3 regions of the Bacillus arachidis genome follow, and region 2 is predicted to be linked to each of the others. Evidence: riboswitches for the same ligand, from Rfam matches in the RefSeq annotation. Region 2 holds a riboswitch; each other region holds the start of a gene.
What was found. Region 2 has a riboswitch for S-adenosylmethionine ahead of QRY57_RS16075 (hypothetical protein). Riboswitches for the same ligand answer to the same signal wherever they lie in the genome.

Region 1 (3,283 bases), 940 kb from region 2:
TGCCTGCTTCATGAAGCGCCAGCTGTGCAATAATTGGAATATCTGTTTGTTTTCGTAGTACTTTTACGGCATGTAACAATTCAAATTCATCATAAAAGGTTTCTAATAATAATCCATCAACCTTTTCTTCTAATAATGCCCCGGCCTGTTCAAGTAGCATAAACTCTCGTTCCATATCAGTCGTTGTGACGGCTCCGATATGCTTCATACCACCAATCGTCCCTAAAATTGCATTCTTGTCTGTCACAGCCGCTTTTGCAAGTTTGACTGCGGCTTTATTAATTTGGGCGACCCGGTTTTCTAAACCATACATACGCAATTTCGCCTCATTTGCACCATATGTATTTGTTTGAATAAGATCTGCTCCAGCAGCTACATATTGTTTATGAATAGATATAATAAGATCTGGATCAGATAAGTTTAGTTCCTCAAAACTACTTTGCAAACCATGAGAATGTAATAATGTGCCAATTGCACCATCACCAATAACAATTCCTTTCGATAATAAATCTAGAATTTTCACCTATCTCCCTCTTTTCTATCAATATAAAAACCCCTCTTCACCTTGAAGAGGGGGACATCATGAATCCTCCTCTTATCATGCAAAACGAATTGTTTTGCAGGTATTAGCACCGTTTCAAACATTTCGTTTGAAGGTTGCCGGGTTTCACAGGGCCAGTCCCTCCACCGCTCTCAATAAGAGTTTTTCTTTATTATTAATCTATTTTTAAAGGAAATACGTGTACCTTTTAACAATCTTTGTTAATTTTCTAATAAACTTAGCATGGGGTAAACTGAAAGTCAATATAATTAATTCAAAAATAAAAAATATTTAAAATTAAGTTGCAATTCAATTATCTTTTGTTGTAAAGTAAAAAGCATAATAAAATTTCATACAAACTATTCTTATCTAGAGAGGTAGAGGGACTGGCCCTACGACACCTCAGCAACCATTAACACGTTCGTTAATAAGGTGCTAATTCCAGCAAATTGTAAACAAATTTGAAAGATAAGAAGAAGACTATATTCGCATGAAAGCCTTCTTCTTAGAAGGCTTTTTTATTTTTATCCCGCTGATTAATTTTTCACTTTATAAAGGAGGCATTTCACATGTCAACAATCGAAACAAAACTAGCCCAAATTGGAAATCGAAGCGAAACTACAACAGGAACAGTTAACCCACCCGTTTACTTTTCCACCGCTTATCGCCATGAAGGAATTGGAAAATCAACAGGTTTTGATTATTCACGAACAGGAAATCCAACACGCGGTCTTTTAGAACGCGCAATTGCTGATTTAGAAGAAGGTCAACAAGGCTATGCCTGTAGCTCTGGAATGGCAGCTGTTCTTCTTATTCTTTCCTTATTCCGCTCTGGAGATGAACTTATCATATCAGAAGATTTATATGGAGGAACCTATCGTTTATTTTCGGAACATGAAGAAAAATGGAATATTCGATGTAGATACGTAGATACACAATCTATAAAACAGATAGAAAAAGCTATCTCTTCTCAAACAAAAGCTATTTTCATAGAAACACCAACCAATCCATTAATGCAAGTAACCGACATTGCAGCTGTCGCAGCCGTTGCAAAACAACATGGGGTCCTTTTGATTGTTGATAATACTTTTTATACACCCTACATACAACAACCATTGACGAAAGGCGCAGACATCGTACTTCACAGTGCGACAAAGTATTTAGGTGGTCATAATGATGTACTAAGTGGCCTTGTTGTTGCAAAAGGTCAGGCACTTTGCGAAGAACTTGCCCACTATCATAACGCCTCTGGTGCTGTATTAAGCCCATTTGATTCGTGGTTATTAATTCGTGGTATGAAAACGTTGGCTCTTCGTATGAAACAACATGAAGAAAACGCAAAGAAAATCGTTTCTTATTTAAACGACGAAGAGGGTGTAACCGATGTTTTTTATCCAGGAAGAGGCGGCATGATTTCGTTTCGTCTTCTCGATGAGAAATGGATAAATTCTTTCTTACAATCTTTATCATTAATTACATTTGCAGAAAGTCTTGGCGGGGTTGAAAGTTTAATGACATATCCAGCAACACAAACACATGCAGATATCCCAGAGGAAGTACGTACAGCACGTGGTGTATGTAATCGTCTCCTCCGTTTCTCCGTCGGCATTGAAAACGGAGATGATTTAATTCAAGACTTGAAACAAGCTATTAAACATGTAAAAGAAGGTGTGAGAATATGAGTTATTCATTAGATACACTCTTACTTCATAACCAATATAAACATGATTCTCAAACAGGAGCTGTTAACGTTCCTATTTATAATACATCAACATTTCATCAATTTGATGTAGATACCTTTGGAAAATACGACTACAGTCGCTCTGGGAATCCAACTCGTGATGCACTTGAAGACATCATTGCTTTATTAGAAGGGGGAACAAAAGGATTTGCCTTCGCATCTGGAATTGCAGCGATTTCTACTGCTTTTCTACTTCTCTCACAAGGCGATCATGTTCTCATTTCAGAAGATGTATATGGAGGAACGTATCGTATTGTAACAGAGGTCCTCTCTCGTTACGGTGTTTCACATACATTCGTTGACATGACAAATTTAGAGGCAGTCAAACAAAATATTAAACCGAATACAAAAGTATTTTACATTGAAACACCATCCAATCCTTTATTAAAAGTAACTAACATTCGTGCGGTTTGTGAATTAGCGAAATCTGCTGGGGCTCTTACTTTTGTTGATAACACATTTTTAACACCACTATTTCAAAAACCACTTGAACTCGGAGCGGATGTTGTACTCCACAGCGCGACAAAGTTTATTGCTGGGCATAGTGATGTTACAGCTGGGTTAGCGGTTGTTAAAGATGAAGAACTCGCTAAAAAACTGGGCTTCTTGCAAAATGCATTTGGTGCTATATTAGGACCACAAGATTGCTCTCTCGTTCTTCGTGGTTTGAAAACATTACACGTACGTCTTGAACACTCAGCAACAAATGCCAATAAAATTGCTCATTACTTACAAAAGCACTCAAAAATTCAGAATGTGTATTATCCTGGATTAGAATCACACCTAGGCTATGACATACAACAGTCACAAGCACAATCTGCCGGTGCTGTTTTATCTTTCACGCTGCAATCTGAAGATGCTTTGCGACAATTCTTATCCCAAGTCAAACTGCCTGTATTTGCAGTAAGTTTAGGAGCTGTAGAATCCATCCTCTCCTATCCCGCAAAAATGTCACATGCCGCATTATCACAAAAAGCACGTGATGAAAGAGGTATTTCTAA
Region 2 (3,283 bases):
CCAAAAGCGAATATGGTCATTGTACATTTTTCATCCAATGCTGAGCCAAGCAATGATGTTCATACAACTTATTCAAATATGTATGTAGATATCGCAAAACACTTAGAAAAAAGCTAGTTTTATACTAGCTTTTTCACATAATAAATTTTATATAAATCAATTGTTTTCTATACACCTTATTACATTTATCCATTCTCCACATGAAAGATTTAATCTTCTATATGTAAAGAACGTCGTACAAACACTTTCAATCATTGAAGGGTTTTTCCGTAGAAAATCCCATCTCAATACTTTAGGTAGTTCATACATCTTATATTCTTTACTTTCCTTAATAATTCCATCAACTTCCCGTTCACAAATTCCCCTTACTAAATAATCTGCTCTTAATTCTTGGCACACCTTTTTAAAATTTTCATTATGATGTTTCAATTGAAGTAAACATGTTACATACGTACGAAACAATTCATCATTCCGATTACAGCATCTCATTATATTTTCTATTTTTTTCATCATAAATTTTTTGCCTTTTCTTGTATTTCTAAAAGCCACTTTTCACGCTTTGCTGCTTTACTTGTTTTTACAGATTGAAAGGCAGAACGTTTTATTTGGCGTATACCACAAAATTGCAAAATACCTTTTTTCATAATCACCCAATCAGCCGATCGATATAAGAGTGCCACGTACCATAAGGGCGAATCTAACGTATTAATAACCCACGCCGTTTTTCCTGTAAGTAATCCTTTCGGCATTACATCTTCATATCTATATGCAAACCCAGCAACAAAAACACGATCAATAAAACCCTTTATAATAGCGGGCATTCCCCACCACCATATTGGATAAATAAAAATAAAAGAATCTGCCTCTTTGACCAATTTTCTGTATTTCTCTGTTTCTTCTTCATATACTAAATCACGCCTTCTCTTATCTTCATTAAAAGTTAGAACTGGGTTAAATGCTTCCTTATAAAGATCAAGTAATGTAGCAGAATGGTTCGTTCCTTGCAGTCCTTTTTGCACATGTTCTAAAATGGATGCATTGAAACTAGATGGATTCGGATGTGCATATAAGATGAGGATGTTCACCTTTCAACAACACCTTTCCTTAAATTCCCTTTTGACTTCCAAATGTTTGCGTGATATTCTATTACTTGTCAAGTAGCAAGCCTATATGACAAAACGACTGACACCTACTCGGCGAAGGTGTCTATTTTTTATTTTTAGCCGAATGAAATGCCTCTTTCAGGGCATATTCAACTTTTGACACTACACACTCAACACCATTCCCTTGTATCAGACTGCTTTTGCAGTCTTTTACTCTACATAGTCGAAAAATTCAGATAAATTATAACATAAAAAAAGAGAGCCTAGCTCCCTTTTCTTGCCTTATAATATACTCCTTTATTCGTATAGGAATATTCATCATCAGCTAAAGTAATTTTCCCATCCAGTTTCAACTCGTCTAATAGCCTTGATAAATAAAATTGATGTAGCATTTTTTTCGTGAATTTTCCTTCATGATGCGAGATGATATGCTCTTGAATATCTAATAGTGATATTGGTTTATCTTGCTCCATCATATATTCATATACTGCTTTACGCAGCTTTACGTATTTCTCAAGTGTCACAGTACAATTGCAACCCCTTTCTTCTCATGCTGTTATTTTTGGAATCGGTTTTTTTGCAATAAAAAAACCTCTCCGATAAGAAGAAGTTACGTATATATCTTCGTCTTATCTTCCAGAACAAATCATGTTCTGCTGGAATTAGCACCTGCATCGCGGTTGCTGGGTTTCATCGGGCCAGTCCCTCCACCTCTCTGGATAAGAAAATATTCACTTTATATCTTATAATAGCCACTTCTATTTTCATTGTCAAATCATATAAAGTAACCACATTGAAGTTATATTTTCTTTTCTAGCGCTCATACTAAAATTGTATGTACAAAAGGAGGGATTTATAATGGATAAAAATGCTCGTGGATATGTTCAAGATTCGTTTCATTCGTTGCAAGAAGCAAAAAATTGTTTGGAACATGCAATACAAACAGTTGAAAAGAGCGATAATAGGGAGCGAATCGAACAGTCTTTACAAGCTGTGGAACATGCATTACAAAAATGTGATCATACGGTTCATGTTTTAGAACAAGAATGAAAATTGCCCATCTCTTTACTAGATGGGCAATTTCTCAAATGGCATACTGTAACAGTATTGCCGTCGTAATTAAAAAGTATACAGAATTCACGATTTCTAAAACTCCAACTTTTAAGATAGATATCTTTTTACCATACAATACGATTGCGCGAATTAGGCTCGGTATAAATATAAGAGAAAGCCATGGATTTACCAATAAAGAGGCAATGATTAAGAAAATATGATAGCCCCATGAAACATAGCGATAAGTAGGATTATTCTTTTCACGAATCATTGTTTTCACATAAAATGTACTACCTATAAAGTATAGAAAAGAAATACCAGCAATTGCAAAAGCCGTTTCATCGACTGTTTTCATCGAAAAATAATAACTAAGTAAACCGCCTATGCAGAAAGCAAGTATTGCACAAATATCATTTACTAAGGCTCGTTCATTTTTTTGTCGAGCAAAGTATATATTTACGATAAAGAGCGGAATCATCGTAACACCAAACAGAAGTATTTTCCATTCATACAGTAAAGATACGCTCCCGAAAACACATGCGATTGTAAAGTAAATAAGTGCCGCATGTATAAATTCTTTCTTTCGAGGTTGCTTTATGTACATTAAAAATGGATACGTTGCTAAATAGATAAATAACCAAGCGATAAAAAGTGGAATATGATATAAAGTAGCTTTACCAAGTATTACACTAAGTATAAACGGAATCAGCAGCATCCCCCAGGCACCGTGCTGCTTTGGAACAACTAGCTTCATGAATATGGCATCTCCTCTTTGAAAATATGTCTCATTTTCTATTATATAAAAAGTCTCATCTAAAAATCGGACTACATTAAAACAATTTTTTGACACATTTCAAAATAATAATCAACATGTATAAAAAAATGCTTCCTACCAATGGTAAGAAGCATGAAAGAGGCAAACGAATATGTAAGTCGCGACCCTACTTTACATTCTTATGCTTTGTAACATATGCTTATGCCTTGTTTTCCTGAGAGAATAGCCCTTTATCTTTATCTAAAATTCCATATTTCTTTTTAAATCTCGTAATAATTCTAATCCACGATGAGCTAAACAAGACAAGAAAAATTACATTTGAGAGTGCATGCGCTAAATCAAAGTAAAAGCT
Region 3 (3,283 bases), 2.3 Mb from region 2:
TTGCTTGCTTCCAGGATTTTTGAGCATCTTTTGTATTTTCTTTCGTTAAATTGCCATTCTCCTCACGAAAATCTTTTCCATTTGGTCCCTTTGCAAAATTCTTTGGAACTAGAGAATAGGCAGGAAGAGAGCCATCATTTAAGAGAATATTTACAAATGCCTTTTTATCTATCGATTTATCAATAGCTTGGCGGACATTTATATTTTGTAACGTTTTATTTTTCTGGTTCATACGTACAAATTGTACCCCAACATCAGGACGTTCTTTAAAGTTACTATCTTTACGATATTTATCAACAAGATCAGATGTTAAAGTAAGTCGATCAATTTGTTTTGATTCATATAAGTTAACGGCTGTTGAATGGTCTTTGACAATATTAAAATTAATTTCTTCAAGTTTCACATTATTCTTATCCCAATAGTTGGTGTTTTTCTTGAATTTAAAGCTTTGTTCATGTTTCCAATCACTTAGTGTAAAGGCTCCATTATAGATAAGCTTATTATCTTCTAATGCATATTTATTACCTTGTGATTTAAAGAATTCTTCATTAATTGGTAAGAATGTTGGGAATGCAGTTAAGCTAATAAAGTATGGGACTGGACGCTCTAATTCAACTTCAAAAGTATGATCATTAATTGCTTTTACACCCAGCTGATCAGCCGGAAGCTCTTTACTATTAATTTTTTTTGCATTTTTTATATCAAAGAATAAAAATGCATATTCAGAAGCTGTTGCCGGGTCAACTGCACGTTGCCAAGCAAAAACGAAATCATTCGCTGTGACAGGTGTGCCATTTGACCATTTTGAATTTCGTAAATGAAATGTATATTTTGTCTTATCAGGACTTACCTCATGAGACTTTGCAACGCCAGGAACAGGCTTATTTCCTTCACCAAGGTTATATAAACCTTCAAATACGTTTCTCATTACTTGACTAGAGTCAGTATCTGTAGCGCGTGCAGTGTCCATTGTACGTATTTCTGTGCCAGTGGCTAAGTTCAATATTTGTTTATCAGGAGCTTTATCTTTTGCGTTTGCTCCGTTGGCCTCTTCTTTATAGCTACCGCATCCTGTTAATAAAATACTTGCTCCTAAAACAGATGCAACAGCAGGTACAAAATTTTTTTTCATGTAAAATTCCTCCCTAAATTGTTTGGGTATTAAAAAATGGTTAATGAACAACTTTGAGGGAAAGAAAAATTCCCTCTTTTCTTATCGAGAAAGAGGGAATTTTGTTTACAAGGCACGTACCTGTATATGAACGAAGTCCCTCATTCTATCTTTCAAGCATAATGCTTGCAGGAAGTGGCACAGTATTCAAAGTGAACCTGTTGCCGAGGTTTCAAAGGGCCAGTCCCTCCACCTCTCTTGATACAATGAGTAAACATAATTGTTCGTATTAATTTTTTGTTTCTTTGATTATTCAAAATCTTACACCTTGATGAATTGACTGTCAACGAAATGGAATATAGTTTAAATTTTCAGTTTTTTAAACAAGGACATAAAAAGGAAGAGCACTGTGGTCATATCCCCGTCAAGTAGACAATAATAAAAAGAGTTTTATGCCACGGCCTTTTCCCGATATTCTATCGGGGAAAGGCCGTGAAGTTTTTCTTGGAATCGCTCTTGATTGTAAAATGTGATATATTCTTGGATTGCTCGATAAGCTGTTTCATATGTTTTTGGACGCACTAAATACAACTTCTCTGTTTTTAAATGAGAGAAGAACGATTCAATACATGCATTGTCAAAACAGTTCCCTCGTCTAGAATGACTTCCCTTTATCTTTAATCGTTCTAACTGTTTTGCGTAACTTTTTGATGTATATTGAAATCCTTGATCAGAATGTAGAAGGGTTTTAGTAGTACGCTTGATTCCTTCTAACTGTTCTAATGTAGATAGTACAAGCGCTAAATCGTTTCGATGTGATAACTTCCATGCCACGATTTCATTGTTATACAAATCTAAGACAGCTGACAAATAAGCAAATTCTTCTCCAATTCTTATGTATGTAATATCTGTTACTAATTTTACATGTCTCTTATCCGCATAAAATTCTCGATTCAGATGGTTTTGAAACACAATCGATGCTTTCCTTCCGTAAAAAGGACGTTTTTTCCGAATCATAGAACGGATTCCTAATTCATGCATCAAACGTCTAACGCGTTTGTGATTCATATACATTCCTTCACGAATCAAAGCGCGGGTCATACGTTTGTATCCATAATACGGGTGTTTCCGATGGATAGATAAAATATGCTCTTTATGCCATGTATCTTTTTGACGGCGCAACGCTACATGGGAGCGGTTTTTTCGCCATTTGTAGTAGCCAGCTTTCGATACCTCGGCAATTTGTAATAACCAACGAAGAGGATATAATGTGCGTAGTCTATCGATAATCGAAAAACGTTCTTTCTTTAAGACCATTCCTTCCCGTGTAGATTTGGATTGCGCTTTTTTAAATATTCCACCTGTGCTTTCAAATAAGCATTTTCTTCTTCTATACTATTAAAATGCTTTCGCTTCCATATGCCACGTTGATCTTCAAACGATTGTCCTTTTTCGTAACGTTTCACCCATTCAACAATTTGAGCGTCACTTTTAATTCCTAACTGTGCTCGAATGAATTGTAATGTTTTTCCTTCCTCTAATCGAAGTCGAACGGCTTCTTGTTTTACTTCTTCTGTATATGTTTGAAATGATTGTCCTTTTTTCGCCATAAAAAAATCCCCTCCAGATAAACAGTATTGAGTCCATCATACCAGATGGACTCTTTTTTACTGTCTACCTAAATGGGATAATACCACTGTGTCATTACGCAGTGCTCACGTTTTTAAAGTCGAAATTATCAAGGCCTGGACTAATGCGGTGATTTTCATTTAATGAATTGCTTTCATATCTTCAGTGCTTAACAGCCTTTTCATGTCGTAATTATTTCCCACTAGCTTTTTTGTTTGTTGCTTCAATTGCTTGATGAAGCAATTTCGAAAAATTATATTCATATAAAACTTTTAAGCCCTCTGCAGTTGCACCACCTGGTGTTGTCACTTGTTCACGAAGCATAGCTGGGTCTTGATCCTGTTCTAGCATGGCAGCAGAGCCAGCAATCATTTGAATGACAAGGTGTTTTGCTGTTGTTTCATCGATTCCATAGTTTTTTGTTGCTTCAATTAAGCTTTCAGCAAAGTGGTAGAGGAAGGCAGGTGCACTTCCAGTAACAGCGGTAAGCTGATGAATTTCTTCTTCTGTGCAAAGCTGGGATGTGCCAATTCCTTTTAAGAG

Region 1: linked by a shared signal. The riboswitch ahead of QRY57_RS21025 (methionine biosynthesis PLP-dependent protein) and the one ahead of QRY57_RS16075 (hypothetical protein) in region 2 are both predicted to bind S-adenosylmethionine.
Region 3: linked by a shared signal. The riboswitch ahead of QRY57_RS02700 (peptide ABC transporter substrate-binding protein) and the one ahead of QRY57_RS16075 (hypothetical protein) in region 2 are both predicted to bind S-adenosylmethionine.

Annotation. Positions count from the first base shown of each region.
Region 1 covers NZ_CP127376.1:3,758,320-3,761,602, forward strand. The annotation lists gene QRY57_RS21020 (bifunctional homocysteine S-methyltransferase/methylenetetrahydrofolate reductase) at 1-523, opposite strand, end outside; SAM riboswitch class I at 593-703, opposite strand; SAM riboswitch class I at 904-1,016, shown strand; gene QRY57_RS21025 (methionine biosynthesis PLP-dependent protein) at 1,111-2,223, shown strand; gene metC (cystathionine beta-lyase) at 2,220-3,283, shown strand, end outside.
Region 2 covers NZ_CP127376.1:2,815,407-2,818,689, forward strand. The annotation lists gene QRY57_RS16060 (serine hydrolase domain-containing protein) at 1-117, shown strand, start outside; gene QRY57_RS16065 (group-specific protein) at 157-510, opposite strand; gene QRY57_RS16070 (NAD(P)H-dependent oxidoreductase) at 510-1,085, opposite strand; partial or broken gene QRY57_RS16075 (hypothetical protein) at 1,367-1,686, opposite strand; SAM riboswitch class I at 1,730-1,829, opposite strand; gene QRY57_RS16080 (hypothetical protein) at 1,962-2,153, shown strand; gene QRY57_RS16085 (YwiC-like family protein) at 2,188-2,910, opposite strand; gene QRY57_RS16090 (ECF transporter S component) at 3,131-3,283, opposite strand, start outside.
Region 3 covers NZ_CP127376.1:186,161-189,443, forward strand. The annotation lists gene QRY57_RS02700 (peptide ABC transporter substrate-binding protein) at 1-1,132, opposite strand, end outside; SAM riboswitch class I at 1,275-1,379, opposite strand; one part of gene QRY57_RS02705 (IS3 family transposase) at 1,562-2,463, opposite strand; one part of gene QRY57_RS02705 (IS3 family transposase) at 2,463-2,721, opposite strand; gene proC (pyrroline-5-carboxylate reductase) at 2,933-3,283, opposite strand, start outside.